2 regions of the Mycobacterium jinjuense genome follow, and region 2 is predicted to be linked to the other one. Evidence: predicted binding sites of a transcription regulator. Region 2 holds the regulator's gene; the other holds the start of a gene.
What was found. The regulator LexA, encoded in region 2, represses DNA repair genes until DNA is damaged. The targets are predictions, from matches to a motif close to CGAACANNTGTTCG.

Region 1: QGN32_RS17180 (HNH endonuclease signature motif containing protein) is a predicted target of LexA. The motif match lies at 12,104-12,117, and genes of this name have one in related genera.

What each region holds. Positions count from the first base shown of each region.
Region 1 is NZ_CP142362.1:3,609,933-3,625,425, forward strand. Features, by position in the region: gene QGN32_RS17140 (SRPBCC family protein) at 1-490, opposite strand, end outside; gene QGN32_RS17145 (Hsp20/alpha crystallin family protein) at 667-1,104, shown strand; gene QGN32_RS17150 (erythromycin esterase family protein) at 1,172-3,217, shown strand; gene QGN32_RS17155 (GAF domain-containing sensor histidine kinase) at 3,855-5,483, shown strand; gene QGN32_RS17160 (pyridoxamine 5'-phosphate oxidase family protein) at 5,508-5,960, opposite strand; gene QGN32_RS17165 (WS/DGAT/MGAT family O-acyltransferase) at 5,965-7,377, opposite strand; gene fdxA (ferredoxin) at 7,447-7,785, opposite strand; gene QGN32_RS17175 (glycoside hydrolase family 3 N-terminal domain-containing protein) at 7,924-10,341, shown strand; gene QGN32_RS17180 (HNH endonuclease signature motif containing protein) at 10,512-12,098, opposite strand; gene narI (respiratory nitrate reductase subunit gamma) at 12,360-13,091, opposite strand; gene narJ (nitrate reductase molybdenum cofactor assembly chaperone) at 13,093-13,746, opposite strand; gene narH (nitrate reductase subunit beta) at 13,743-15,410, opposite strand; gene QGN32_RS17200 (nitrate reductase subunit alpha) at 15,407-15,493, opposite strand, start outside.
Region 2 is NZ_CP142362.1:461,806-477,298, reverse strand. Features, by position in the region: gene miaB (tRNA (N6-isopentenyl adenosine(37)-C2)-methylthiotransferase MiaB) at 1-1,032, shown strand, start outside; gene QGN32_RS02335 (Rv2732c family membrane protein) at 1,020-1,625, shown strand; gene QGN32_RS02330 (DUF349 domain-containing protein) at 1,777-3,102, opposite strand; gene QGN32_RS02325 (DMT family transporter) at 3,266-4,153, shown strand; gene QGN32_RS02320 (class III extradiol ring-cleavage dioxygenase family protein) at 4,164-4,865, shown strand; gene miaA (tRNA (adenosine(37)-N6)-dimethylallyltransferase MiaA) at 4,862-5,770, shown strand; gene dapF (diaminopimelate epimerase) at 5,775-6,647, shown strand; gene hflX (GTPase HflX) at 6,693-8,138, shown strand; gene mbp1 (microaggregate-binding protein 1) at 8,219-8,461, opposite strand; gene QGN32_RS02295 (hypothetical protein) at 8,583-9,086, opposite strand; gene QGN32_RS02290 (sunset domain-containing protein) at 9,683-11,701, shown strand; gene lexA (transcriptional repressor LexA) at 11,698-12,393, opposite strand; gene QGN32_RS02280 (LysM peptidoglycan-binding domain-containing protein) at 12,603-13,055, shown strand; gene nrdR (transcriptional regulator NrdR) at 13,216-13,686, shown strand; gene QGN32_RS02270 (PhzF family phenazine biosynthesis protein) at 13,705-14,391, opposite strand; gene QGN32_RS02265 (alpha/beta fold hydrolase) at 14,449-15,471, opposite strand.

The sequences.
Region 1 (15,493 bases), 1.9 Mb from region 2:
TCAGCCGGCAGCGGTCATCCCAGTGCGGGATGACGTGAAACGACCACACGGCGTCCCACAACTCTGGCGACATCGTTCGCAACACGATGGACTCGCGATCGGCGACGTCGACCACTTTCAGTGCGATCCCGTCCCGCAGGCCCATCCAACCCTTGGGGACCAACCGCACGGTGTCCTCGGGTGCCAGGTTTTGCCACTCGGGATGGATTCGTTCGGCGTTGTGGTACCGCAGACCGGCCAGGTTCAGCGTGTCGAACGTGTACAGACCACCCCGGTCCTGACCGATCTGCACCAGCCACTGCCACACCGTCGCGGCCGGGGCGTCGATCCAGACCGCTTCGGTGGTCTGGAGAACTGGGCGGTCGAGCAGTTCGTCGCCGGCGAGCCGCATCCGTGACTCTTCTTTCGTCGCTCCCCAGTTGCGGTAGAACCGTCTGGCTCCGTACAACACGGCGAGGGCCCCTCCGACCCGCAGCAAGTTGATCGTCATGTGCTCAGAGTGCCTTCCTGACGCGGCGCCCGGTAGGGCCGCTGGTCCTAAGCGGCCGACCAAGCGGATCGTCATCGACGAACGGCACATCTCGCGGGGACTTCCGTCCCTATCGGCAACCACAGCACGATGGTCGAATCGAGGTGGAGGTTTCCACTGTTCACCAAGGAGCAACCATGAGCAAGCTGCCCGCCACAGGTCGGCCGCGGGGGTTCTGGCCGGAACTCACCGAATTCTTCGAGGGCTTCCCGTCCTGGTCGCATCTGCGTTCACCGTTCGGTGCCAACATTATTCGTCTCGAAGACGAGATGAAGGACGGCAACTACGAGCTGCGGGCCGAATTGCCCGGCATCGATCCCGAGAAGGAAGTCGACGTCACGGTGCGTGACGGCGTCCTGACCATCAAGTCCGAGCGCACGGCGAAGAAGGAATCCAACGGCCGCTCCGAGTTCTCCTACGGCTCGTTCGTTCGCTCGGTCACCTTGCCGCCGGGCGCCGACGAGGACGCCATCACGGCGCGGTACGACAAGGGCATCCTCACGGTGACGGTGCCGGTTCAGGAAGAGGCGCCTCAGTCGGGGGAGAAGCAGATTCCGGTGCAAGCCGAGAAGTGAGCCCGCGCAAGGTCCTGGGGTGGCGAATCCCGGGACCGCCAGGAGCAATGCAGATCGGAGAACGGGAATGACGCGTGCAGACGGAGCGGTCCGGAACGCGCCGCGGCGGGTCTTTCGCGATCGCCGCGAAGCGGGACGGGTCTTGGCCGGAATGCTCGATGCCTACCGGGGCCGGGAAGGCGTCGTCGTGCTGGGACTGCCTCGTGGGGGCATCCCTGTCGCCTGGGAGGTCGCGGCGGCACTTGCCGCTCCGCTGGACGCCTTCGTCGTGCGAAAACTCGGCGCGCCGGGGCACGAGGAGTTCGCGGTGGGTGCAATCGCGAGTGGCGGCCGCGTCGTCGTCAACGACGACGTGCTGCGCGCGCTGCGGGTGACGCCTCAGCAACTTCGCGATGTCGCCGAACGCGAGGGCCGCGAGTTGCTGCGGCGCGAGGCGGCCTACCGCGGTGGTCGGCCACCGGTGGATGTGACCGGTAAGACGGTGATTCTCGTGGACGACGGCCTGGCCACCGGGGCCAGCATGTCGGCCGCGATACATGCGCTGCGCGACGCGGACCCCGCCGAGATCGTGATCGCGGTGCCGGCCGCGCCGGAGTCGACCTGCCGGGAGTTGGCCGGCATCGCCGACGACGTGGTGTGCGCCAGTATGCCGACGCCGTTTCTCGCTGTCGGGGAGTCGTTCTGGGATTTCCACCAGGTCGGCGACGAGGAGGTGCGGCACCTGCTCGCCACCCCCACCACGGGCCTCGCCACCGCGCGGATCCGGATTCAGGAGACATCTGCAGAGGTGATCGACCGGACGGCGATCGACGCACCCGGCGGCCTGCCCCCGGCCGAGGCGCTCGAGGAGATCATCGGCGATGCCCGGGTCGTGCTCATCGGGGAGAGCTCACACGGGACTCACGAGTTCTACGAGGCCCGCGCACAGATCACCAAATGGCTGATCGAGGAGAAGGGATTCGCCGGGGTCGCCGCCGAGGCCGACTGGCCCGATGCCTACCGCGTCAACCGATACCTACACGGTGCGGGCGCCGACACGTCTGCTGACGAGGCGTTGAGCGGTTTCGAACGATTCCCCGCTTGGATGTGGCGCAACGTCGTCGTCCGCGAGTTCGTCGACTGGTTGCACGACCACAACCGCCAAACCCGGGCGGCCGGTGGACGACAGGCCGGTTTCTACGGCCTTGACCTCTACAGCCTGCACCGTTCGATGCGGGAGGTGATCGCCTATCTCGACAACGTCGACCCGCAGGCCGCGGCTCGGGCGCGGATGCGCTACTCCTGCTTCGACCACACATCGGCCGACGACGGCCAGGCCTATGGTTTCGCGGCCGCATTCGGCGCGGGGCTGTCGTGCGAGCGAGAGGTGATCGACCAACTGGTCGAAATGCAGCGGACCACCATGGAATATGCGCGACGTGACGGGCTGCTCGTCGAGGACGAGGCGTTCTATGCGCAGCAGAACGCGCAGACCGTGCGGGACGCCGAGCGCTACTACCGCGCGATGTTCAGCGGTCGCGTGACGTCCTGGAACCTGCGAGACCAGCACATGGCACAAACGCTCCAAGCCCTGCTGGCTCACCTGGACCGGCATCACAAAGCTGGTACCACACGAATTGTGGTGTGGGCGCACAACTCTCACGTCGGTGACGCACGGGCGACCGAGGTCGGCAGCGACGGCCAGGTGACGCTCGGCCAACTGGTGCGCGAGCGCTACGGCGAAAGCTGTCGGCTGATCGGGTTCACGACCTATTCGGGCACCGTCACCGCGGCCAGTGAGTGGGGCGGTATCGCGGAGCGCAAAGTCGTCCGGCCCGCGCTGAACGGCAGTGTCGAAGAACTTTTCCACGAAACAGATCGGCCGGCTTTCCTGATTTCACCGACGATCAGCCGCGCGGCGGCCGAACCGCTGGACGTCGTGCGACTCGCCCGGGCCATCGGGGTGATCTACCTGCCGGCCACCGAACGCCAGAGCCACTACTACCACGTCCGTCCCGGCGAGCAGTTCGACGCCATCATCCACATCGACCAGACTCGCGCATTGGAGCCGCTCGAGGTGAGCAGTGTGTGGGTCGCCGGCGAAACCCCGGAGACCTACCCGACGGGCTTGTGATCGCTGTCCAGAAGGATGGCACTAACGACACGCGCCGTCACGATCGATACGCCGCGCCGGCTTCCTCTCGGCTGGGATGAGCGGGGTCGCAGATATCCATAATGCGAAGTCCAGCCGTCCGGAATGGCAGGAACTGCTGTTGCCAGCGTGTGGCCGGCCCGCCGGTACGGCGGATGTCGCTCGTGAGGTGGTGGCCGCAATGGTGCCCGGGTGCTACCTGGCGTCTCAACGGGATTTCGCCAGGTTGGGGCGTGGACATTCCGCCTCCTCGACACTGACGGTTCGACAATACCGCTGGTCGGGGGCAGTGGAGGTGCGGTCGGACACGTCCTGTTCGGCACCGCCCATTCGCCGCGGAGCAGAAGATGCTGCGTGGTGTCCGGGACCCGGTGCGGTGGGATCGAGTCGAGGTGACGCTACGCGAACTGCCTAGTCACCAGGCCGCCGTGCCAGGCTAGCGCCGTCTCAACGGTACTGTCCGACCCGTCAAAAATGCCGTCGATTGCTCGTAAAGCGGCTTGACGAGTGGCACGATGGGGGCGTGACTGAGCCGGTACAGCCGGTCGGGTTGGGTGGCGAAAACGCCACGCGTCCGCTGAGCGACACGCTTTCCCAGTTGCGGCTCCGCGAGCTGCTCATGGAGGTCCAGGACCGCGTCGAGCAGATCGTCGAGGGCCGGGACCGACTGGATGGTCTTGTCGACGCGATGCTCGTGGTGACGTCGGGGCTCGACCTCGACCAGACCCTGAGAACGATCGTCCACACCGCGGCCCAGCTGGTCGACGCCCAGTACGGCGCCCTCGGTGTCCGCGGATACGACCACGAGCTGGTCGAGTTCATATACGAAGGCATCGACGAGTCGGTGCGGGAACGGATCGGGCACCTACCGGAAGGGCACGGGGTGCTCGGAGTCCTGATCGACGATCCGAAACCCATTCGGCTGGACAACATCTCGAACCATCCGGCTTCAGTCGGGTTCCCGCCGGACCATCCACCGATGAGGACATTTCTCGGGGTGCCGGTGCGTATCCGCAATGAGGTGTTCGGCAACCTTTACCTGACCGAGAAGGTGGGTGGTCAGCTTTTCAGCGACGACGACGAGGTGCTCGTACAGGTGCTTGCCGCCGCGGCGGGCATCGCGATCGACAATGCCCGCCTGTACGAGCGCTCGAAGGTTCGGCAGTCGTGGATAGAAGCCACGCGTGACATCGGCACCGAACTGCTGGCGGGCACGAATCCCGCAACCGTGTTCCGGCTGGTGGCCGACGAGTCACGGCACTTGAGCGGCGCGAAACTGACCCTCGTGGCGGTGCCTGCCGATCTGGACGAGCCGGCTGCCGAGGTCGATGAGCTGGTTGTCGTCGCCACCGCGGGCGATGCGCCGGAGGGGTCGCTTCGGACGATACCCACCGCAGACACCCCGATCGGGGACGTGTTCGTGCAACGGACGCCGTGCAGGTTCGACAGCCTCGAACTGGCGCCTGGCATTGCCTGCACCGGGCCCGCCCTGGTGTTGCCGCTGCGTGCATCCGACACCGTCCCCGGTGTGCTGGTGGCTGCGCGGTCCCCCGGCTCGCCGCCGTTCAGCGCCGACGAACTCGACATGATGGCGGCCTTCGCCGATCAGGCCGCGCTCGCCTGGCAGCTTGCCACCACCCAACGGCGGATGCGTGAACTCGACATCCTCAGCGACCGTGACCGGATCGCCCGCGATCTGCACGACCATGTGATCCAGCGGCTGTTCGCGGTGGGACTTGCGTTGCAGGGAACGATTCCGCGGACGCACAAGCCGGAAGTCCGGCAGCGGCTGACCGAGTGTATCGACGACCTGCAGAGCGTCATCCAGGAAATTCGCACCGCGATCTTCGACCTTCATGGGCACGACGCCGGCATCACCAGACTGCGCCAGCGGCTTGACGAAGCCGTCGCGCAGTTCGCCGGGTCCGGCCTGCGGACCACAGTGCAGTTCTCCGGCCCGTTGTCGGTCGTCGATCCGACATTGGCCGACCATGCGGAAGCCGTCGTTAGGGAAGCCGTCAGCAATGCCGTGCGGCACGCGCGGGCTTCGACGCTGGCGATCAACGTCGCCGTCGGCGACGATCTGTGCATCGAGGTGGTCGACGACGGGTGCGGCATCACCGGCGACATCACCGGTAGCGGGTTGAGGAACCTCAGTCGGCGCGCCGACGACGTCGGGGGCGACTTCGCGATCGAAGCTGCGCCTGCGGGCGGCACCAAACTCAGGTGGAGCGCGCCGCTTCCCTGAGGATTCGATTCCCCACCGCGCAGGTCACGACGAGGTCGCGCTCTTGTCTGCCCCGCGGTACTCAGGCAGGCCGCGTTCGCGGAACCGGCGTCCGGTTATCTTCTCGGTCCGGATTCGGATGAAATGATCCCGCCGTCCGTCGACCCACGGCTGAATGAATGTCCCGGACACTTCCAGCAAGTCGTCGACGTCGGTGATCGGCTGGGCGTGCCCGACGACGGTGACACTCCAGCCCGTGCGCAGATCCGCATCGAGTTCATCGGCTTGAAAGGCCACCACCTGATTGTCGGTGGCGGCGGCGAGCTTCGGCCCGCCCGCGACCCGGATGACCACGTCGTCGTGCCATAGCCGGAAGTTCACCGGCTGCACCGCAGGCAGCGCGTCCTCGGTGAAAACGAGCCGACCCACCCGGACGCCTTGCATGAGGTCGAGGCACTGCCTGCGGTTGAGGACGTCCAGTTCCTGTCCCTTGGTCACGTGATCAGCCTCCTTGGACCAGAGCAAGGGTGCCGACGGGGGTGCAACGCCAATGGCCGTTGCTCAGTTCGGCCAGTCGGCTGACGGCTCGCTCGATACCATCGGCGAGTTCGTTGACGTCGGGCGCGGCGTCGTAGTCGCCGATGATGCCGAACGCGAGGTGGTCGGCGTAGCTCAGGATAGCGATGCCGGTCCGCAACCGAAGGGCGAGCGGCGGGACTGGCAGCAACCGGACGACCTCTCGGCCCTTGAGCCGCAACCGCCGGCGGGGACCCGCGATGTTGGTCGCCGACGTGACGATCCCGCGCTGCGGTAGCCGGGTCAGCGTCCGTACCGCCCACGCCATGAGCGGAAACGGGACCGCATTCGCGGCGGCGATGAGGATGTTTCCCGCCTCCCGTTGGCCGCTCGACTTGGCGTTGGTGAGCCGAGCGTTCACGGTCTGCAGCTGTTGGATCGGGTCGGCCAGGTCGACTGGAAGATACGGGAGCATCACCGATACGCGGTTGTCGGGCTTGTCGACCGCATCGTCGGGCCGCACGGACACCGGTACCAGGGTGCGCAAGGACGTGCGCCGAGGCTGCTCGCCGCGACGCGTCAGGATCGTCCGGAAGCTGTCGGTGATCGCTGCCAAGGCGACGTCGTCGACCGTGACATCGAAACGTTGGCAGATTCGGCTCACCTCCGCCAGCGACACCTCGACGGCCGCGTAGCGGCGCATATCGGTTACCGGCCCCGTCAGTGACGACGCGGCCGCGGGCCTCAGTAGTCCGGTCGCGAGGTCCGCGGCCCCCCGCACCGCCTGGCGCGTGGCTGACGTCACCCCTCGGGACGTCTGCCACGCGGAAACCATCCAATCGATCGGATTGAATGTCAGTGCGGGTGGCCGCGGGGTCTTCGGCACCGGCGCCTGCGCAGCGCGGAGCGCCGTCGAACATGTCTGACCGGTGTGGCAGTCACAGAGTTGGGTGAGTAGATGTGTCGCCGCCACGCCGTCGGCGATGCAGTGGTGGATTTTGATCAGCATCGCCCAGCGGTTGTGTGCCAGACCGTCGACGATCCAGCATTCCCACAGCGGTCGGTCGCGGTCCAGTCGCCGCTCCATCACTTCGGCGGCCCAGCGGAACAACGAAGCATCGTCACCGGGGCGCGGCAGCGCTGCACGACGGAGGTGGTGGGAGATGTCGATGTCGGCGTCGTCCGTCCACTCCGGAGCGCCCAGATCAAGCGGATGGGTGTGCAGGACCTGACGGAAGCGCGGTATCGCCAGGATGCGCTCGGCGAGATCGGATGCGAGCGAGTCGAAGTCGGGCATGGGGCCGACCAGGACGGCGATGGCGCCGATCGCCAAGCTCACGTGCGGGTCGGAGTCCTCGGCCTGCAGGAATCCTGCGTCTAGCGTCGTGAGCTGCTCCATACCTTTCACTGTCGGTGGTCGGCACAGGCGGGGGTAGAGGCTTAGGTCCTCAATTCGCGCAGGCCACGATCACCGTGGCGCCATCGCCGCGACCAGGGGCGTGTCGACACCGACCGGACCGTGCTTGGCGGCACCGCCGGGTGAGCCTACGGGGGCGTCGCGGCCGGGCAGGATGTCGGCGAAGAAGGCGGCGTTGTCGGTGAGGTGCTGCTGCTCGTCGTCGGGCAGGTCTGTTTCGAAGTAGATTGCGCCTTCCTCGCACGCCAGTTTGCATGCGCCGCAGTCCACGCACTCGTCGGGATTGATGTACAGGGATCGCAAGCCTTCGTAGATGCAATCGACGGGGCACTCCGGGACACACGACTTGTGCATCACATCAACGCACGCACTGCTGATCACGTAGGTCATGGCCGCAGTGTAGGAAGCGCGAGCGGCGGTGATCGTGGGCCGAAGGCATGTTGTTTCGAGGACCAAAGTCACTGCGGCGCTGCCGAACGTACGTTCATTCGTTGGCTATCCACGTCGACGGGAGGATACTCAACCCTTGTGGCGACGGCCGATCCGATGCAGCGTGCGCAGGATCTATTGCACGAGATGACGATCGACGAGAAGGCGATGCAATTGTCCTCGGTGTTTCCGCTGGCGCTCTTCAGTGTGGACGGGACGAATCGCAGCCAACTCGATGTGCATCTCGGCAACGGTATCGGCCATGTCTGTGCCCTCGGCCTGATCGGACACAAGCCGCCCGAGGTTCTTGCCAAGGCGGTCAACGCCATTCAGCACCACCTCATGACCCACACCCGCCTGAAGATTCCCGCGATCTGCCACAACGAGGCCATGAGCGGCGTGGTGGCACCGTGCTTCACGGCATTCCCCGCTCCCATCGCGATGGCCGCGACCTGGGACGCGGCGGCGGTGCAGGAGATGGCGGATGTCCTCCGTCGTCAACTGCGGTCGGTGGGTCTACGTCAGGCGCTGGGACCGGTCATGGATATCGCCCGTGACGCCCGCTGGGGCAGGGTGAGTGAGACTTTCGGCGAGGATCCCTACCTCGTCAGCGCGATGAGTGTGGCCTACACGCGCGGACTGCAGTCGCGCGACCTGACCGACGGCGTGTTGGCGACCGGCAAGCACTTCGTCGGCTATGCGGTCACCGAAGGTGGGCAGAACATGGCGGCCACCGCCGTCGGCGCACGCGAGCTGTACGACGTCTATGCCCGGCCCTTCGAGGCCGCGATCCGGTTGGCGAAGTTGGCGAGCGTGATGCCCAGCTACAGCGAATTCGATGGCGTGCCGGTCTCGGCCTCGCCCGCAGTGCTCGGCACCATGCTCCGCGAAAGGCTGGGATTCACCGGGACAACCGTTTCCGATTATGTCGCCGTCGAGTTTCTGCAGACGCGTCAACGGGTCGCCGAAACCGCGGAGGCGGCCGGCGCCATGGCGCTCACGGCGGGTATGGACGTCGAGTTGCCGAGCGTCTTCGGTTACGGCGAGGTGTTGGCGCACGCCGTGCGCCAGGGCAGGATCTCCGAGCTGCTACTGGACCGCTCCGTCCTGCGAGTGCTGCGCGACAAGTTCGCGCTCGGGCTCTTCGACGCCCCTTATGTCCCCGAAGACCCGATCACCATCACCACCGCTGCCGGTGAGGGCGGCGATCTGGCCGCCCGCCTGGCGGCACAGGCGGTGACGCTGCTCAAGAACGATGACGGCCTGCTGCCGTTGAGCCGCGAGATCGCGACGGTCGCGGTCATCGGACCGCACGCCGACGATGTGGCGGCCGGGTTCTCGACATACACGTACGCGGATGCGCTCAAGATGTTCGAGGCCAGGGCGACCGGTGGCGAGATCGCCATGGCGGGAATGGAACTCGGCGCCGACGCACCGCACGAGGCGCTGGTGGCGATCGCCGGCGAACTCGCGCCGGTGTTCACGACGGACCGCCGCGGCTATCTTCAGTCCCATTACCCGACCGTGTCACTCGCCGACGCGGTCCGACGGCTTCTACCCGGCGCGCAGGTCACCGCTGTGGCAGGCACTGGTGTCGCGCCCACCGAACCGGCCGACATCCCGCCCGCCGTCGCGGCCGCTCGCCAAGCCGACGTCGTCATCTTGGCGGTGGGCGGACGGTCGTCGTGGTCCGGCGAACGTACCGAAGGAGAGGGGTCCGACACCGCCGACATCGCGTTGCCCGCACAACAAGTCGCGCTGATCGACGCGGTAGCCGCGCTGGGCAAGCCAACCGTCACCGTGCTCTCGATGGGGCGGCCCTATGCGCTCGGCGCCGTCATCGACAAGTTGCCCGCGGTGCTCACCGCCTACTACGCGGGCCCGCATCACGCCACCGCCATCGCCGACGCCGTCTTCGGAGTGTCGAATCCCGCTGGGAAACTTCCCTTCACGATGCCGTGGCACGTCGGGCAGGTGCCGATCCATCACGGCCAGAAGGCCGGCAGCGGCTACCGGCGCACCGGGGCGGACCCCCACCGCGGCTATCTCGACATGGCGGCTACCCCGCTGTTCGGCTTCGGGCACGGCCTCAGCTACACGACGTTTTCGTACGGCTCACTGACGCTGGTGAGCGACAGCGTCGAGGTGGACGGCTCGGCGACCGCGTCGGTCGTCATCACCAACTCCGGACAACGCCGCGGGACCGAGGTCGTGCAGTTGTACGCGGCCGACACCGCGACCGGTGTGACGTTGCCGGCTCAACAGCTCGCCGGGTTCGCCCGCGTCGATCTGGAGCCTGGCGCGTCGAAGACGGTGACCTTCACGGTACCGATGAGTGTGCTTGCCTACACCGGGCTTTCGGGCGACCTTGTCATGGAACCCGGTCCGGTGGAGCTGAGTGTCGGCTCGAGCTCGACCGACATCCGAGCTCGAGCCGCGTTCACCGTCACCGGCACCGTACGCACCTTCCGCGGCGAGGAGCGGGCGTTCTTCTCGATCACTGAGGTCACCCGCTAGCCAGTACGCGAGCCGGTGCCTGTAGGCCGCCGGCCGCCACCGACCGCGCGACCGTCAACGCACCTGCCGGGGAATGAGGCCGCACAACATATGTGTCGACAGGCCAACGTGTTTGGATGATCTCGGCGACCGGCGTACTTGGTATCGCGTTCCCGCGGCCGTCGCGTTGGTCAGAACGGTGGAGGGTCGGCGTCAGAGCCGTCGGTGCCCACCGCGAGGTCGGTATCGGTGAGGTCGTGCGGCGGCGGCCTGCTGGGTTGGGAGGTGACGGGGGCCGCGGATCGGCTGCGTTCAAGGGCGTTGAGTGCGCGTTCGCGCTTGATTTGGTGCAGCCGGTCCTGGGTGCGGGTTCGCCGTCGGCGCGGCATCATGGCGTCCTTGGCAGGGTTGTCTGCTGGTCGTTGTGGCGCGGGCAGGACGGCAGTGGCGCTATCCCAGCCCGGGTAGAACAACCGGCTACCGGGGTGGGTGACATACGTGCGCCCCGACGGCGCCGTCCAGATGATCGTCCCGTCGGCGCGTTGCTCGTCGAGCCAGCCGCAGAACGTTTTGAGGAGGTGATGGATTCGGCACAGGCACTTGGTGTTTGACGGATGCGTGGCGCCGCCCGGATGGGGCGTGGTGTGGTCGATGTCGCAGAACTCCGCGGGTCGGTCGCAGCCGGGGAATCGACACGTCAAATCGCGCATCCGGACAAACCGTGCCGTCTTGCGCGACGGCTTGTAACCGGCTTCGGGTGCTGCATCGGGCTTTTGCACCCACTGGACTTTCGCGCCGTTGTTGATCAGCTCGGCCAGCAGCGGCGTCGGAATCAGGCCGCCACCGAGGATGAGCGCCGCAGCCGGTTTCGGCTGCCCCGGCGCCGCAGCCGGTTTCGGCTCCCCCGGCGGTGCTGGGCGTTCGGCCGGCTCTGGCGCTGGATTGGCTTGGCCGTCGCCTGACATCTGAGGATCCGGTTGTGCGTTTAGGGCCGCGGGTTCGGCGATCACGTTGATGACGATGCCGGCCGCGCGGGGATCGTGGCCGGCAGCCGGGCAGTCCGGGTTGGCGCACTGGCAGCTCAGTGCGTCCGCGCCGGCAGCGATGGTGCCCAGCGAATCAGCCCGCCGCTGCCCGAGGGTGCGCGGATCGTCTTTGCACACCCCGCCCGACATCTGTGCTAGCCGACGCTCGAGCAGGGCCGCGTCGGTCGCCGACAACCGGCCCCACAGCGACGCCGTTCCCGTCACATCGTCGCGTTTGCCCAGCCGGACGTCTCTGCTTCGTGCGGCCTCTCGCATGCGCCGGCGCGCGTCGGGATCATGAGCGTCGACCAGCGAGTCGATCGCCGCCTCCAGTTTTGCGACCGACAGTGACCCCCACTTGGCCGCACGCTCGGCGATCGCGGTGTCGAGCAGTTTTTGGATCTCGGAATCAACGATCAGTTGTGTCCGCCAGGTGATGGTCGCGACCAGCCCGGCACTCAACCGCCCCTCGGCGAACAGCGCCGCGACTTTGGGCAACCGCTCCCGCAGGGCCATCGCGATACACATCTGCCGCGAGGCAGCCCGGTCCGCGATCCCCATCGCAGCCGAAATCTCGGCGGCCGCCAGCCGCCAGCCGTCGATCACCAGATGCTCGCGCTGCCCGTCGGGCTCGGTGTATCGCGCGGTCAACTCGGCGGTGGCCGCCAGGCGACGGGCCACAAGAGCGGCCTCCGCGCGGGCGCACTCCTCGATCGCCGCGACCACGGCGGTATCGTCGGCCGTCGCAAACATCGAATCGAACATACGCTCGATCATGCCCGAGGCCACCGACAAGATCGGGGCCCTGTCGCTTCACGTCAAGGCGCGTGCGCGGATGCTTCGCTGCCTCGACGTATGGCCGGGACCGCCACCATTACTCGCGATATGCCACCTGGGCCGAAGCCACAGAAGTCGCCAAGCGCTCCGACATCCCAGCCCGCTGAACATGAGCGTAGGACAAGCCGACAAGTAGCTTGACTTCAGTTAGGGACTCAATTCCGGGGACGCTGGAATTCACCAGCCGCGCCGATGCGGGCGCGAACCGACCAGCTCGCCCTTGTCGACGACGTCGCGGCTGCGGTAGACGATGTAGGGCCGGAACAGGTAGCCGATCGGTGCGCTGAACACGTGCACCAGCCGCGTGAACGGCCACAGGCAGAACAACACCAGCGCGATCATCACGTGGATGTGGAACCAGAGGGGCGCCTGCGCCATCAGGTCGCCGCGCGGCTGCAGGATCCAGATGGAGCGGAACCAGGGCGACACGGTGTGGCGGTAATCGTGTTCGGCGCCGACGGGCGTCGCACCGATCAGCGTGCACGCCAGGCCCGCGACGATCGCCAGCACCAGCACCAGATACATCGCCTTGTCATTGACGGTGGTGGCCAGGAAAACCGGGCCCGTGGTGCGGCGGCGGTAGATCAGCAGCGCGATTCCGGCCAGCGTGGTGATCCCGGCGATGGCGCCGAGAACCATCGCCTGCAGGTGATAGGCGTGATCGGACAGCCCGACTGCGTCGGTCCATGATTCGGGGATCACCAGCCCGATGACGTGCCCGACGATCACCACCAGGATGCCGAAGTGAAACATCGGGCTGCCGATGCGAAGCAGACGTGATTCGTACAGTTGCGACGACCGGGTCGTCCAGCCGAACTTGTCGTAGCGGTACCGCCACCAGATCCCGACCGCGACGATCGCCAGCGTCACGTACGGCACGACGTCCCAGAAGATTTCCCAACCCGACATCTCAGACTCCCTGGGTCCGTCGTGGCGGCACTGTCAATGTAAATGGTTGCAACCCAACGGATTCAGTGGGTGGGCCGGATGCAGCCAGCTGCTGGGCGCGCTGGATCTCCTGGTCGGTGCGCGCAGGAAGCGTCTCGCAGACGGCGGCCACCGCGTGTGCGTACGGCGAGGCCGACTGTTGCAGTGCGTCGCGCAGCAGGTCGATCGGCGTCCGGTGCTCGATGAGCAGGCGTCGTCCCGCTGCCGGGTTGACCGTTGCGGCGAACTCGAGGACCACCGGCAAATAGTCGGGGGCCTCGCGCTGCGGCGGGTCGACCCCGGCTTCCCGGTACGCGTGGGCGAAAGCGAGCATGTGATTGCCGCGATTGCGGGTGTCACCGGCGGTCCAGTACGTCAGGTACATCGTGGTGCGACGACGCATGTCGAAGGTGTCCACGTAGTCGACCTGCGCCTGCATCGGATCGATGGTCCGCAATGCAGCGACGGTGGTGCCGAGCAGTTGCGCGGGCTTGCTCGGCAGGTGACCCATCAGTTCGGTGACGGTGGCCAGCCGTTCGGCGTGCTGATGATCCGGATAGGCCAGCAGTAGCGCGGCCGCCTGCCACACGACCCGATGCTCGAGTACGTCTTGGCGCCGGCTCCTGCGGACCTTCATTGCTCCGTGCTCCTGGCGGGGAACATTCCGCTGGGCTCGCCGCGGCCGTCCCAGTTGAGCAGGTTCACTCGCGAGGGACGTGATTCGGTGACGGCGATGCCCTCGCTGGTCTGCCGGTGCTGCAGCGCGTGGAAGCTCTCCACCGCCACCGGCACCGGGCCGCCGCTCGCCTCGCCGAACGGCCCCGACTCGTACATCCCAGGCCCGCCCTCGAACGACAGCGAGCAACCGGGCTCCTCGAGCGCCTGCGCCTCCAGGGCATGGGCGTCTGCGACGTATGCGGTCGGAATGACGTAGCGCTCTTCGTATTTCGCGAGGGCGAGCAGCCGGTACATCTCGTAGATCTGCTCTTCGGTCATTCCGACCGACTGCGGGATGTGCGGCTGAGTCTCCCGGCCCAGGTTGATGTCCCGCATATAGGACCGCATCGCGGCCAGGCGCCGCAGCACGCCCTCCACCACCGCGGTGTCACCGGCGGTGAACAGCCCGGCGAGGTACTCGATCGGTATGCGCAGCGCCTCCAGCGCGCCGAAGAGGTTGCCCAGTTCCTCGCCGTCGTGACCGTCGCGGGCGACGGCGTCGACCACCGGCGACAGCGGCGGGATGTACCAGACCATCGGCATGGTCCGGTATTCCGGGTGCAGCGGCAGCGCGACCTGATAGCGGTGAATCAGCGCGTACACCGGTGAGCGCTGCGCGGCCTCGATCCACTCCTCCGAGATGCCCTCGGCATGCGCGCCGGCGATCACCTCGGGGTCGTGCGGGTCGAGGATGATCGACTTCTGCGCCTCGTACAGGTCGGTGTCGTTCTTCACCGCCGCCGCCTCGAGCACCCGGTCGACGTCGTAGAACACCAGGCCCAGGTACCGCAGCCGACCCACGCAGGTCTCCGAACACACCGTCGGCAGGCCCACCTCGATGCGTGGGTAGCAGAAGGTGCACTTCTCAGCCTTGCCGGTCTTGTGGTTGAAATACATCTTCTTGTACGGGCATCCCGACACGCACATCCGCCAGCCGCGGCAACGGTCCTGATCGACCAGCACGATGCCGTCCTCGGAGCGCTTGTAGAGCGCACCCGACGGGCACGACGCGACGCAGGACGGATTCAGGCAGTGCTCACAGATGCGCGGCAGGTAGAACATGAACGTCTGCTCGAGTTCGAGGCGGACCTGTTCGTTCACCTTCTTCAGTACCGGGTCTCCTGCGAGGATCTCCGGTGAGCCGCCGAGGTCGTCGTCCCAGTTCGCCGACCATTCGATCTTCATCGGTTCGCCGCTGATCAGACTGCGGGGCGGCGCCACCGGCATCTGCTCGCCGAGCGGCGCGTTCGTCAGGTTCTCGTAGTCGTAGGTCCACGGCTCGTAGTAGTCCGCGATGTTGGGCATCTTGGGGTTGGCGAAGATTCGCAGCAGCTTGCTCAACCGACCGCCGTCGCGCAGGCGGAGGCGGCCCCTGCGGTCACGCATCCAGCCGCCACGCCACTGCTCCTGATCTTCGTAGGTGCGCGGATATCCTTGGCCGGGGCGGGTTTCGACGTTGTTGAACCAGACGTACTCGGTGCCGGGCCGGTTTGTCCAGGCCTGTTTGCAGGTCACCGAGCACGTGTGGCAGCCGATGCATTTGTCGAGGTTCATCACCATCGCCATCTGCGCCATGACCCTCATTCGTAGATCACCTCCTGGCTGCGGCGCCGTACCACGGTCACCTCGTCGCGCTGGTTGCCGGTCGGGCCGAGATAGTTGAACGC
Region 2 (15,493 bases):
GTGTCGGTGTCGGTGGGCTGCAACAACACCTGCACGTTCTGCATTGTGCCGGCGCTGAGGGGCAAGGAAGTCGACCGCAGGCCCGGCGACGTGCTCGCCGAGGTGCAGACTCTGGTCGAGCAAGGCGTTCTCGAGATCACGCTGCTCGGTCAGAACGTCAACGCCTACGGCGTCTCGTTCGCCGACCCAGCCGAACCGCGCGACCGCGGCGCATTCGCCAGACTCCTGCGCGCCTGCGGGGGCATCGACGGCCTCGAGCGGGTGCGGTTCACGTCCCCGCACCCCGCCGAATTCACCGACGATGTGATCGCCGCGATGGCCGAGACACCGAATGTGTGCCCGACGCTGCACATGCCGCTGCAGTCCGGGTCTGACCGCGTCCTGCGGGGCATGCGGCGGTCCTACCGGGCCGAGCGCTACCTCGGAATCATCGAGCGGGTCCGCGCCGCGATCCCGCACGCCGCGATCACCACCGATCTCATCGTCGGATTCCCCGGGGAGAAGGAGGCGGACTTCCAGGCCACCCTCGACGTCGTCGAGCAGGCCCGGTTCGCCGGTGCCTTCACCTTCCAGTACTCCAAGCGGCCCGGCACCCCGGCCGCCGAATTACCCGATCAGCTTCCCAAATCCGTTGTGAGCGAGCGCTATCAGCGGTTGATCGACCTCCAGGAGAGGATCTCCCTCGAGGAGAACTGCGCGCTGGTCGGCCGAACCGTTGAAGTTCTGGTGGCCGCGGGCGAGGGTCGCAAGGACGCCGCGACCGCCAGGATGTCGGGCCGTGCCCGCGACGGCCGCCTGGTTCACTTCAACCCCGCGGGACTCGATATCCGGCCCGGGGACGTCGTGACCACGACAGTGACCGGCGCCGCCCCGCACCACCTGCTCGCGGATTCGAGCGTGCACAGTCATCGGCGCACCCGGGCGGGGGACGCTCACGCCGCAGGCAGGCGACCGCGCACCGGCGTGGGCCTCGGCATGCCGGGCATCGGCGCGCCGACCGAACCACCGACATCGACGGGATGCGGGCAATGACGACTCCCAACCACAACGGCTTCGAGGATTTCAAGGGCGACATCGAGGCCGCCGAACGCCGTGTCGCGGGTGAAATCGATCCCGGCGCACGGGCTCTGGTGATCGCTATCGGAGTCTTCGTGCTACTGGTGTCGTTCGTATTGCCGCATACCGGGGACGCCCGCGGGTTGGATGTGCTCATCGGCGGCGAAACCGCGGCCCGCGAGGGTATCTCCCTGCCGCATCGCGTATTCGCCTGGTTGGTGCTGGTATTCGGCGTCGGCTTTTCGATGCTCGCATTACTCACCCGGCGCTGGGCGTTGGCCTGGATCGCATTGGCCGGATCGACGGTGGCGACGCTGCTCGGCCTGCTGGCGGTGTGGTCACGGCAGACCGCCCCCGAACCTTACCCGGGGCCGGGGATCGGGCTCATCCTGGCTTGGATCGCGGTGGCGGTGGTGACATTCCACTGGGCCAGGGCGGTGTGGTCGCGCACCGCGCTGCAATTGGCGGCCGAGGAGGAACGTCGTAGGGCCGTCGCGGAGCGAGAGAAGAAAGGCCTGCTCGACGACCTCGACAAGCCCGACGATCCCAACGGTTCCACGAAAGGCTGATCGAGCCGAAGCCGTCGGCGCACACGTCGCGGTGGACGACGACTTTCCCCTTCCTCGTCGAGTTCTACGCGAGGGTCGTGTCGGCGCCGAAATCACAACCCTGACGTCGATCTCGACGAGCGATCCCGCCCACTGGACGCGGAAAGTCCACTCAGCGGCTCTTGCCCAGGGCCTCGGCGGCCGCGTCGGCCCACTGCCGCCACTGCTGGGCGTTCGCGCGTGCCTCGGCGGCGTCCTTGTCACGTCCTGCCGCGACCGCCTTCTCGGCCTGGCGCTCGTACTGCTCTGCGCGAGCCCTGAATTGGTCGGCACGTGCCTGCGCCTCCGGATCAACGGCTTGCGTCGGCGCCTCGCGGATCTTCTTCTCCACGGCGCGCAGTCGTCGTTCCAACTCGGCGCTGCGCTCGCGGGGCACCTTGCCGATGGCGTCCCACTTGTCCCCGATCGCCCGCAGCGCGACCCGCGCCGCGTCGAGATCGGAGGTGTCCAGTTTCTCCGCCTCGGCCAGCAGTGCCTCCTTGGCCTCCGCGTTGGCGCGGAACTCGGCGTCGCGTTCGGCGCTGATCGTGTTTCGCGCGCCGAAGAACTTGTCTTGAGCCGCCTTGAACCGCTGCCACAACGCGTCGTCGACGTCCTTCGAGGCGCGGCCGGCCGCCTTCCACTCCGTCAGCAACTCACGGAACGCCGCGCTCGTCGGCCCCCAGTCCGTCGAATCGGCGAGTTCCTCGGCGCGCTCACACAACGCCTCCTTGGCCTGTCGGGCGCCGGCCCGCTCGCGGTCCAGCTCGGCGAAATGCGAACCGCGCCTTCGGTTGAACTGCTCACGCGCCGCTGAGTAGCGCTTCCACAGGGCGTCGTCGGTCTTGCGGTCCAACCCGGTGATCGTGCGCCACTCCTCGAGGATCTCCCGCAGCCGGTCGCCCGCGACCTTCCATTGGGTGGCATTGGCGGCGAGGTCTTCGGCTTCGGCGGCCAGCGCCTCCTTGCGGGCGGTCTGCGCGGCCCGAAACTCCTCACGCCGGGCCCGCTCGGCCTGTGCCGTCTCGTCGGCGTGGGTGATGATCGCCTGCAGTCGGGCAGCGATCGCGTCGACGTCGCCCAGCACGTGCGCCGTCGGCAGGGTCTCGGCCAATGTCTGGGCGGCCGCCTTGATCTTGCGAGCGTCGCCGGTGCCGGACTGGAGCCGGCTTTCCATCAGCGCGACCTCCGTCTGGAGATCGTCGAAGCGCCTACCGAAGTGCGCGTAGGCCGCTTCCGTGTCGCCGGCCTGCCAGGATCCGACGATCCGTTCGCCCGAGCCGGTGATCAGCCATACGGTGCCGTCGGGGTCGACGCGCCCGAACCGGTGCGGATCGCTGGTCGGGGGCGCAGCCACCGCGGGCCCGGGCCGGCCCGGCCGGGGCACGGCCCGTGGCGGTCCGGGCCGGGGAGCGGGTTTGGGCGAGGAGGACTGGCCTCCTGGCTCGCTGGTCGTCATGTCCGTAATCCTCGTACCCTCCGCGGCGTACCGCGCATCTGCCGCGCAACGCGGCGCCTGATCGCTGTCCGAACGCTATTGAAACAGGTCGTCGAGGCGTGTGCGCACAGCTTCCCGCGATGGCCTGCCTAGGCTCGTCGCGACAACATACGGGAGGGCTGCGATGGCCGGCATGGACAGTGGGGTGGAGTTGGCCGTCTTCCTCGCCCTCGGCGCCGCGCTGTTCGTTGCGATCGGCGACGTGATCCACCAACGACAGGCGCACGAGGTCACCGACGAATCGGTAGGTCATCTCGAACTGTTCAGCCGGCTGCTGCGCGACCGCCGGTGGTGGCTGGGCAGCCTCGTGGCGGCCGCAGGGTTCGCACTGCAGGCCGCCGCACTGGGTGTCGGGTCGGTGCTTCTCGTACAGGCCATCCTGGTCACATCGCTGCTGTTCGCGCTGCCGATCCACGCCCGGCTGTCGCACCGGCCGGTGACGCGTTGGCAGTGGGCCTGGGCGGCGCTGCTGGCGGCGTCGGTCGTCGTGATCGTCACCGTCGGCAACCCGACCGCGGGCCATTCCCGCGCTTCGTGGGAAACCTGGACTGCGGTGCTGGTGGTGTTCGGTCCGGCGCTGGTGCTGTGCGTCATCGGTGCCAACATCTGGAAAGGCCCCGTGAGCGCGGTGCTGCTCGCGCTGGTGTCAGGTGGGCTGTGGGGCCTGTTCGCGGTGCTGACCAAGGGCGTCGTCGACCGTCTCGACGACGGGCTGGAGGCCCTCCTGCGCACGCCGGAGCTGTACGTCTGGGCACTCGTCGCGGTCGCGGGCACCGCATGGCAGCAGGCCGCGTTCCGGGCAGGGTCGCTGACCGCGTCGCTGCCGACGATGACGGTCGCCGAACCGGTGGTCGCGTCGGTGCTCGGCATCGTCGTGCTGGGGGAGACGCTGCGGCCCGGGGAGGCCGGCTGGCTCACGCTGGTCGCCGCGGTGGCGGCGATGGTGGTCTCGACGGCCGCCCTCGCCCGCGGTGAGGCCGCCACCGCTGCCGACCCTGCGGCGCAGCATTAGCGTGGACGGCGTGCTGAGCGCCATCGCGATAGTCCCGTCGGCACCGGTCATGGTGCCCGAGCTCGCGGGTGGCGCCGCCGCTGAACTGGGCGATCTGCGCGAAGCCGTGTTCACGGCGGTGGCCGGGCTGCCACCGCGCTGGATCGCCGTGGGGAACGGGCCCAGCGATGCGGTCATCGGCCCGCGCCACACCGGCACGTTTGCCGGCTACGGCGTCGATCTGCGGGTCACGCTGTCGCCGGAGGTCGACGGCGAACCGGCCGCGTTGCCGCTGTGCGCCTTGATCACCGGCTGGGTGCGCGGTGCGGCCCGCACCGACGCCTCCGCCGAGGTGCGGGTATACGCCGAGGCCGACGACGCCGACGCCGCGCTGGGCCGCGGCAGGCGGTTGCGCGCCGAGATCGACGACGCGGCCGACCCGATCGGGGTGCTCGTCGTCGCCGACGGCGCCAACACGTTGACGCCGACGGCCCCCGGCGGTTATGACCCCGATTCGGTCGCCGTACAAGCGGCGCTCGTCGATGCCCTGGCCGCCGGCGACACCGCCGCGCTGTCCCGGCTACCAGAAACGATCGTCGGGCGGGTGCCCTACCAGGTCCTCGCGGGCCTCATGGAGGGTGTGCCTCGGTCGGCCACGGAGCTTTATCGTGGCGCGCCCTACGGCGTCGGCTACTTCGCGGGCGTCTTGCAGCCGAAGAGCCGAAGAGGATGACACGGCCGATCGCGATCATCGGACCGACGGGGACCGGCAAATCGGCGTTGGCGCTGGCTGTGGCCGAGCGACTCGGTGGCGAGATCGTCAACGCGGACGCGATGCAGATGTACCGCGGCATGGACATCGGAACCGCGAAGTTGACCGTCGACGAGCGTCGCGGCATCCCGCACCACCAGCTCGACGTGCTGGCGGTGACCGAGACCGCGAGCGTGGCCCGCTACCAGCGCGCGGCCGTCGCCGACGTCGAGGCCATCGCGGGACGCGGCGCCGTGCCGGTCGTGGTGGGCGGATCGATGATGTACGTCCAGTCTTTGCTCGACAACTGGACGTTTCCGGCCACCGACCCGGCGGTGCGCTCCCGGTGGGAACAGCGACTCGCCGAAATCGGGGTGGCCGTCCTGCACGAGGAGCTGGCGCGGGTGGACGCCGATGCGGCCGCTGCGATCCTGCCCACCGACGGGCGCCGGATCGTGCGGGCGCTCGAGGTCGTCGAACTGACCGGTCAGCCGTTCGCCGCGTCGTTTCCCACCATCGGCGCGCCCCGCTGGGACACCGCGATAGTCGGATTGGACTGGGATACAACGTTTCTCGATGAACGGCTGGCGCAACGGACCGACAAGATGTTCGCCGACGGGCTGGTTGGCGAGGTGCGGACACTGCTGGATCGTGGGCTGCGCGACGGCGTCACCGCGTCGCGCGCGCTGGGTTACGCACAAGTGCTCGCCGACCTCGACGCGGGCGGCGACGGCTCCGCCGCCCGCGAGCCGACGTTCATCGGCACCCGGCGCTATGTGCGCCGGCAACGGTCCTGGTTCCGCCGCGACCACCGCACCACCTGGATGGACGGCGCCGCGTCGGACCTCCTCGAGGACACGGTGCGAGTGTGGCGGGACGTACCCTGAACAGGTGAAGTTCGCCAAAGGCCACGGGACGCAGAACGACTTCGTGCTGCTACCTGACCTCGACTTCGAACTGACGCTGTCACCGAGATCGGTCGCCGCACTGTGCGACCGCCGCCGCGGGCTGGGCGCCGACGGTGTGCTGCGGGTGACTACCGCGCAGGCCGCGCACCGGGCGGGTCTTTTCGAGCAGTTGCCGGAAGGCGTCGCGGGGGAGAACTGGTACATGGATTACCGCAATGCCGACGGGTCGGTCGCGCAGATGTGTGGCAACGGAGTGCGGGTGTTCGCCCATTACCTGCGCGTGAGCGGACTGGCGGACCGCGACGAGTTCGTGGTCGGCTCGCTGGCCGGTCCGCGTCCGGTGGTGCTGCATGCCTGGGACGAGACCACCGCCGACGTCACGGTCGAGATGGGCAAGGTGAACCAACTGGGTGCCGGCGAAGCGATCGTGGGCGGCAGGCCGTTCGCGGGACTCGCGGTCGACGTCGGAAATCCGCATCTGGCCTGCCTCGACCCCGACCTGACCGTCGAAGAACTGTCCGCGCTCGACATCGGGGCACCGGTGCACTTCGACACCGCGCAGTTTCCCGAGGGCGTGAACGTCGAGGTGATGACGGCGCCGGCGAACGGCGCGGTATCGATGCGCGTGCACGAACGCGGCGTCGGCGAGACCCGGTCGTGCGGAACCGGCACCGTCGCCGCGGCCGTCGCGGCGCTGGCCTTCAGCGGCGCCGGCACCGGCAGCGTCGACGTGCGGATTCCTGGCGGCGAAGTCTCGGTCACCATCACCGACGCCAGCAGTTTCCTGCGTGGACCCTCGGTTCTGGTGGCCCATGGTGAGCTGTCCGAGGAATGGTGGAGCCTTGCGCAACGTTAATTGGGGTGCATGAAAAGTGATCTCCGTGCGAATCTCTATTCGCCTATGACGTATCCCGATCCTCCTATCCGCCACACCCCGAGCGCGGGTGAACTGGCCCTCGAAGACCGCACGGCACTGCGCCGCGTGGCCGGTCTGTCGACCGAACTCACCGACGTCTCCGAGGTCGAATACCGCCAACTGCGCCTGGAACGCGTGGTGCTGGTGGGCGTTTGGACCGAAGGAAGTTCGGCCGACGCCGAAGCCAGCCTGGCCGAACTCGCCGCACTCGCCGAGACGGCCGGTTCGGAGGTGCTCGAAGGGGTGATTCAGCGCCGCGACAAACCGGACGCCTCCACCTATATCGGCTCGGGTAAGGCCGCCGAACTTCGCGAGATCGTCCTCGCGACCGGAGCCGACACCGTCATCTGCGACGGTGAGCTCAGCCCCGCCCAGCTGACGGCCCTGGAGAAGGCGGTCAAGGTCAAGGTCATCGACCGCACCGCGCTCATCCTCGACATCTTCGCCCAGCACGCGACCAGCCGGGAAGGCAAAGCGCAGGTCACCCTGGCTCAGATGGAGTACATGCTGCCCAGGCTGCGCGGCTGGGGCGAATCGATGTCCCGGCAGGCCGGCGGTCGTGCCGGTGGAGCCGGGGGCGGGGTGGGCACGCGCGGTCCCGGTGAGACCAAGATCGAGACCGACCGTCGCCGCATCCGCGAGCGAATGGCCAAACTACGCCGCGACATCAAGGACATGAAGAAGATCCGCGACACGCAGCGCAGAGGCAGGCGCCGCAGCGAGGTGCCGTCGATCGCCATCGTCGGCTACACCAATGCCGGTAAGTCGAGTCTGCTCAACGCGCTGACCGGTGCGGGGGTACTGGTGGAGAACGCGTTGTTCGCGACGCTCGAACCGACAACGCGCCGAGGCGAATTCGCCGACGGCAGATCTTTCGTACTGACCGACACGGTCGGGTTCGTCCGCCATCTGCCCACCCAGTTGGTGGAGGCGTTCCGCTCCACGTTGGAAGAGGTCGTCGACGCCGATCTGCTGGTGCACGTGGTCGACGGGTCCGACGTCAACCCGCTGGCCCAGATCAACGCCGTGCGCGAGGTCGTCAACGAGGTCATCGGAGCTGCGCGGCCGGCGACATCAGGTCTAGCCGACCACGACGCACCGCCGGCGCCGGAGTTGTTGGTGGTCAACAAGATCGACGCCGCCGACGGTCTGACACTGGCGCAGTTGCGCGGTGCGCTGCCCGACGCGGTGTTCGTCTCGGCGCGCACCGGCGAGGGACTGGACCGTCTGCAGCAGCGGATGGCGGAGTTGATTCCACCGACAGACACCACGATCGACGTCACAATTCCCTACGACCGCGGCGATCTCGTCAACCGCGTCCACGCCGACGGGCGTGTCGACGCCACCGAGCACACCGCCGAAGGCACGAGGATCAAGGCGCGAGTGCCGGTTCCACTGGCCGCGACCCTGCGCGAATACGCGACGTTCTGAGCCCGTCGCCGCGACGTCTGCGCATAGCGAAGAGGCGCAAAGGGTTTCATCCCTCTGCGCCTCTCGCGTTTGGTACCGAACTACTCCTGCTCGGATTCTTGGCGCTTCTCGGCGGTCTTGGCCGCGGCCCGTGCACTCTCGGCTTCGGCTTCCTTCTGCGCGGCGTTACGCTGCGCGTCAGCCTTGTCCTGCTGCGCCTGACCCTCGCGATACAGGTCGTCTCGACCCGCGACGGCGCCGAGCACCTCCTTGGCCTTACCCTTCACTCCCTCGACGACGCCCTTGACGGCTTCCTCGGGTCCACTGTTGTTCTTGTCGGACACTGCGCCTTCCTCCTTGCCGATCGTTTCTCGTGGCCCTCCAATACCCGATGCGCCGGTTCGTCAATCGGATAAACCGGACTCGGTGAGTCAGCTCACAGCGGTGAAACCGCACAGCCGTGGCTCAGTCGACCGCAAACACCGCGGGAGCGGACGCCGACATCACGCGTTGCGCCAGTTGCGCCTTCAGATGATCGAGGCGGGCTTCTTGGGGAGCCGTCCGGTCCTTGGTACGGGCCAGGTCGATGAACTCGTCGGTGACGAATCCTTCGCGCAGCAGCAACGTCACGCCGCGATCCGCAATGCCCACGACGAACACGAAATCTTCGAGCAGGCGACCTCTGTCGCCTCGCACCAGTGAACGGTCCACGGTGTAGCGGTCGTCCGACACCGCGCGGCTGACCGCCTCGAAACCGTCCCGGCCGCCGGGGCCGCGAAACGCGGTGCGCACGGTGATCGATCGGCGATCGGGTGGCTCGTCAGGGGAGAGCATCGCGAAGGCGCGTTGCATCACTTTGAACGCCATGGCCACTCCGGCCGGGGAGTGACCGCCGTGGTACCGGTTCATGTCGTCGAACGTGAAGGTGAGCGGTTGGCGCCGCTCGCGAACTTCGAGGATTTCACTCATCACGATTCGGTCGGCGGTAAAGCCGATATACGCCAGAGCAATACACGAACCGACACCTCCTGCCCGCGGCGTAACTCATCTGCGGCCAATTCGTCGACGCGCAGCGGCTCAGCGCAGCGATGTCGCCGTTCGTCAGGTCGGCGGTGAAAACATCCCAGTGGGTCAGGCTCACCCGGGAAAACATGGCTTCGAGTTTAGGCGCGGAACGACGTGGGCTCGTGGCGACCAACACACCGGTTGAACCTCGTCGCCGAGTGGGCGGGACGCAAAGATCGCAGTCAGCCGCAAAGCGGATGTGTGCCATGCCTGCTGGCTACCGATATTCCGGCGGATATCCGGTGGCCTAAGCCATTCTCGGTGTTCGTGTGCAAACTGTTTTTTGGCACCATTCCGCCGCGGTCGAGAGGAAAACTTCGGCCTTGGGCCGCGGGTCGGACTGCACTAATCCGCGCGGCACGCGGGGTTATCCACAGCGAATGAGGGATTGGCAGGTATTTTCTTCGCAAGATCGGCGTGTTCGTTGGTAGTTGACGTCTGCTGACAGATGACGGGCACGAAATCTTCGAGCGAAATTTCGTGCCGACCCGGGAGGACGAATGATCGGGCAGAACAGCCGGAGGACCACGGTGTGGGGCCGAGTGGCGATCGGTCTGCTCATGGGCGCCGTAACTCTACTGCTGGCACCGGTGGCGGGCGCCTCGCCGGAATCCGACGCCGCGAATACCGCGATCACAGCGGCATGGGAGGCCAGCGGCGGTGACGGCGGCCCCCTGGGTCCCAAACAGGGCGAGGTATACCCGGTGGGCGAGGGGTTTGCGCAGGACTACGCCGGCGGCAAGGTGTTCTTCACCCCTGACACCGGCGCTCACTTCATGCGGGGCGCGATCCTGGAGAAGTACGAATCACTCGGCGGGCCCGCCGACAGTGATTTGGGGTTCCCGACCATGGACGACGGTCCGGGCCGGGCCCCGGGCAGCTTCAACGTCACGTTCAGCGCCAGCGACAAGCCGGTGATCTTCTGGACATCGGACACCGGCGCGCGGGTGGTGCGCGGGCCGATCAATGCCGCGTGGGACAAGTTGGGTGGATCGTCGGGGACACTCGGAGTGCCCGCGGAGGACGAAAGCTACCGCGGTGACCTGATCACCCAGAAGTTCACCGGCGGTGAGATCACCTACAACACTCGCGACAAGAATTTCACCACCGTGCCGCCGGACCTTGCCGGGCAGTTGACGGATCTGGAGGTGCCAGGCGATCCGGTCTCCGCGATCAACGCGGCCCGCCGCGCGGCCGGAGGGCCGCTGGGACCGCTCGGCGCCGCAGAGGGACCGCCCTATCCGATAGGCAAGGACGGCCTTGGGCAGAACTTCGCCGGCGGCAAGATCTTCTACAGCCCGTCGACAGGCGCGCGAGTCGTGACGGGTCAGGTACTCGCGAAGTATGAAAGCCTCGGCGGGCCCGAGGGGGATCTCGGATTTCCGATTTCCAGCGAAACCGACGGCGGTCTGCCCACCGCAAGCCGCATGTCGAGGTTCGCCGCCGAAGACAAGCCCGTGATCTTCTGGACGCCGGACCACGGCGCGGTACTGATGCGCGGCGCGATGAGCGCAGCCTGGGACAAGCTGGACGGCGCCGAGGGCACACTCGGCGCACCGATGGCCGACCAGACCGAGAAGGACAACGTCATCACGCAGCGGTTCACCGGCGGCGTGGTGTCCTGGGACCAGTCGACGGGCGAGTTCTCTACGGAGCCACCGAATCTGGCGGGCGAGTTGGCCGGCCTCGAGGTGCCCGCTCGGCAGGGGTCCGAAACGCCGAACGCCTCCGGGGCCTCGGACTCAGGCGGCGACCGGAACTGGCTTATGTTCAGTTGGTGGTGGCTGCTCGCGATCGTGCCGGTGCTCCTGCTCGTCGGCCTGGTGGTGTTCGCCGGCATGCGAAATCGCCGCGGCGGCGACGTCGATCGTCCCGAGGCCGTGGAGGACCGCTACGACGACAGGTACGACGGCGAACAGCCCTACAGCACAGTGGGTGCGGACGAGCAGTCGTCGAGCGGCGGCGACGAGTCAGCGGCGATGTTCGGTGACCGCTATGCCAGTGAGGGTCTGGGCGCGCTTGCGCCGCTTGGCAGTGCCGGGGACACGTCGCCGGCCAATCCATGGGAGGCGCCGACCGGTACCGACGCCGCGGGAGACGCGGGCGAACTCGGCGAGGCCGAGGAGAATCCCGACGACGTCGACACCGCGCCGACGCGAATACCGACCGTCGAAGAGCGGGGGGTCGAGGACGGCGACGCCGATGAGCGGGAAACACCTGTCGAACCCGTCGAATCGATCGAACCCGAGTCCGAAGCCGAACCCGCTCAATGGGATCCGCTGACCGACACGGGACGTCACGCGAAGATCGTCGTCGACGAACCGGAAGTGCCGAGCCCGGCTTTCCGCCTACCGGTCGATGACTCCGGGCAGCCGCCGGAGGGATATCCGATCAAGGCCGATACCCAAACCGGCCGGTACTGGCTGCCCTACACCGCCGGCTATGACGAGGTACGCGCCGAAATATGGTTCTCCAGCGAAGAATTCGCGCGTACGAACGGTTTCGTCCGAGCCGACTAGATCTTCCGGATGACGGTGACGACCTTGCCGAGCACTGCGGCGTCGTTCCCCGGGATCGGGTCGAAGGCTGGGTTGTGGGGCATCAACCACACCTGACCGCGGGTGCGTTTGAACGTCTTCACCGTGGCCTCACCATCGATCATCGCGGCCACGATATCGCCGTTGTCGGCGACGTTCTGCTGACGCACGACCACCCAGTCGCCGTCGCAGATCGCCGCGTCGACCATCGAGTCACCGACCACTTTGAGCAGGAAAAGCGAGCCCTCGCCGACCAGTTCGCGCGGTAGCGGGAAGACGTCCTCGACGGCCTCCTCGGCGAGGATCGGTCCGCCGGCGGCGATCCGGCCGAGCACCGGCACGAACGTCGGCTCCGGAAGCGCGTCGGAGCCGGCGACATCGGTGGTGACGATCGGGCTCACAGCCTCGTCGGCGCCACGCACGTCGACCGCGCGCGGGCGGTTGGGGTCACGCCGTAGGTAACCCTTGCGCTCCAGGGTGCGCAACTGGTGGGCCACCGAGGAGGTGGACGTCAGCCCGACCGCGTCGCCGATCTCCCTGATGCTCGGGGGATAGCCGCGAGTGGTGACCGATGAGCGGATCACGTCGAGAATGGTGCGCTGGCGTTCGGTTAGACCAGGGTCGAGCGTTCGGCCCCCGCCCGTGCCGTCCGGTGTATCGCTGCTGGAGTCCATGCCGCCGAATGTAGCCCGCGGCACAGGATTAATCAAACATGTGTTCGAGGCGTGTCGGGAGCGCCATCGCCGGGGAATGCGCCCGAATTTCTTGTCGGTGCCCTGTCCTATCGTTTGGCCACAGTTCGATCACATGTTCTATCGTTCGAACATGTGAGCGAGTATGTTCGAACACAAGAGCGAAAACCAACGGACCGGAAGGCAGGAAGATGACGATCCTCGACTCCCAGGAAGTTCAGGCCCCGCGCGTGCTCAGGCCCGGCATCAGGCCTGCTGGTGCCCGTCGGCGCCCCTTGTCCACCCGACCGGGCGGGGCGCCGGTTCGGTATCGGGGCACCGGCGTACTGATGTCGCGCGCCTCGCACCGGCGGCGGCCGATCACACCGGGTGCCACCGTGCTCCTTGCGTTGGTGGCGGCAGCGATCACGGTGTGGCTGGGCCTGGTGGCCCAGTTCGGCGGCGTGGTCGGCACCACCCCGGCCGCCGTTCCGGACCGGCTCGCGGTGATCCAGGTTCAAACCGGCGAGAGCCTGCACCAGGTGGCCCAGCGGGTGGCGCCCGGCGCCCCTGTGGGCCAGGTGGCGGACCGGATTCGCGAACTCAACCAACTCGACTCGGTTGCGCTGGACGCCGGGCAGACGCTCATAGCGCCGGTCGGCTGACATCCGTTGGTTGGGCCGTAAAGAGCTTGGTGCGCACGTGTTCACCGACAGATCGTTCTGGTATGTGCCGATGAGGCCGGTGCTGGGCTTTCGCAACGCGCCGCAGGTACGCTCAGAGAGGTTCGAGTTGGTCGTTTGTTGGCGCGGCGAAGGAGCGGTGATGCACTGTCCTTTCTGTCGTCATCCCGACTCGCGAGTGGTCGACTCCCGGGAGACCGACGAGGGTCAGGCGATCCGGCGGCGGCGCTCGTGCCCGGAATGTGGACGCCGGTTCACCACGGTGGAGACGGCTGTGCTGGCCGTAGTGAAACGCAGCGGTGTCACCGAGCCGTTCAGCCGGGAGAAGGTCATCAAGGGTGTGCGCCGGGCGTGTCAGGGCAGGCAGGTCGACGATGATGCGCTGAACCTGCTTGCCCAGCAGGTCGAGGACACCGTGCGGGCCACCGGTTCGCCCGAGGTGCCTAGCAACGAAGTAGGGCTGGCCATCCTGGGCCCGCTACGTGATCTCGACGAAGTGGCATATCTTCGCTTCGCCTCGGTATATCGCGGGTTCAGTTCGGCCGAGGACTTCGAGCGTGAGATCGAGGCGCTCCGAGCGCATCGCGATTCGCCGCAGCCGACCGCCAGTTGATTCGCCGCAAAGCCTCCCTCAGTCGATCTGTTTGACGCCGTCGTTGACGACGCGGCCGGCGATGCGCACCCAGCCCTCGGGAGTCCACTCCGTGTGGATGTACGAACCCTTGCCCTGCACGATCGTCAGGTCGCGGCTCAGGTAGTCGGTGATTCGCACAGCGGCGGCGCCCGTGGCCTCGTCCTCGGGCACCCCCAAATCGGACGCGAACATCCGCGACCGCAGCAGCCCCTGCTCCCGGTCGGCCCACGTCCACAGGTAGTGGTTGATGTCGTCCGGGTAGTCGGACGGGTCGAGCGCGAGAAGCTCATCGATGGAGGCGACGTCGTGGATGGCGAACTCCGGCGCCCACTCCGCACGCGCCTGCACCGAGGTCAGCTCGTCGGTGTAGACGACCTGCACGATGCCGGCGGGAACACGCAGTGTGTGAACGGGAGTGCCTTGTTCGCGAAGCCACCAGGCCGCACCGACGGTGGGGTGGCCCGCGAAGATCAGTTCGACCGCCGGCGTGTAGATGCGGGCGTGCGCGGTACTAGTGCCGGGCGCTGGTAGATCGACGAATATGGTTTCGCTGTAACCCAATTGGCTGGCTACCCGCTGGCGATCGTCCGGGTCGACGGTGCTGGCGTCGACGACGCCGAGTGGATTTCCGTAGTTGCTGTCCGGGTCGGTGAAGACACGCAGCACCGTCACATCGATAGCCATGGGCCGATGCTACTTCGTATCCTCTTGTCGTCGAACGGCACGCGGTCGGCGCTACGTTCAGGTCGCACTGCGCTCGTCGGCGCCCAGCGCCTCGAGCACCGCGGCCATGGTGTCGAGGGAGCCACAGATCGTGCCCTCGTTGGTGCCAGCCCGCAGCAGTTCCCGCAGATACTCCTGGTCGTGGACCGCTGGTTCGGTGCCGTCGATGAACTTCTCCACGACCTCGACGAAGCGGTCCGGGTCGTCGTGAAACGGGAAATGACCGGAGTCATCGAAGATTTCCAGCTGTGACCCTGGCATCGCGGCGTGGGCCATCCAGCCGTGGCTGACCGGGATCACGGCGTCGCAACTACCCCAGATCAGTTGCACCGGAACCGATTGCGTCAGGTAGCAGCGGTCCAGCATGGTCACCACCTGCCCGCGCCAGTCCACGACGGCACGCAGTGTGCGGGCGAATGCCGAGGATGCGGTCGGTTCGGGAAGGTCATTGAGGATGCGCAGAACCTGTGGCAGGTCGCGGCCGAGGCCGGTGGACCCGAAGATCCCACCGGCGAGGCGGCCCACCATCTGCAGAGTCGGCAGCACGAACGGCAGGCGCAACAGCGCCAGCGCTTCACTGCCCATCGGCAGCGAGGCGAACCGCAGCGCGACGTTGACGTCCTTGGTGACCCCGCCCGCACCGACCAGAATGAGCCGGTCGACCAACTGCGGGAACTGGTAGGCGAACTGCATGGCCACGCCGCCGCCGAGGGAATGGCCGACCACGGTGACCCGCTCGGTGTCGAGCACGCTCAGCAGATCTCGCATCCCGTTGGCGTAAGCGGCGACCGAGTAATCGGCGCGTGGTTTGTCGGACTTGCCATGGCCCAGGAGATCCGGCGCGATGACCGTGAACCGCTGCGCGAGCTTCGATTGCACGGTGTCCCAGGTGGTGGAGTTGTCCCCGATGCCGTGGATCAACAGGATCGCGGGACCGGAACCCGCCACCCGGTACGCGCGGCGATAGCCGTGGATGGTGCGAAACTGCAGGCTGGGCGTCAGGTCCCGGACCGAGCGGAGGTTCGGCTTTCGCGCGGACATTGCGTCAACTTAGCGGGCCTTC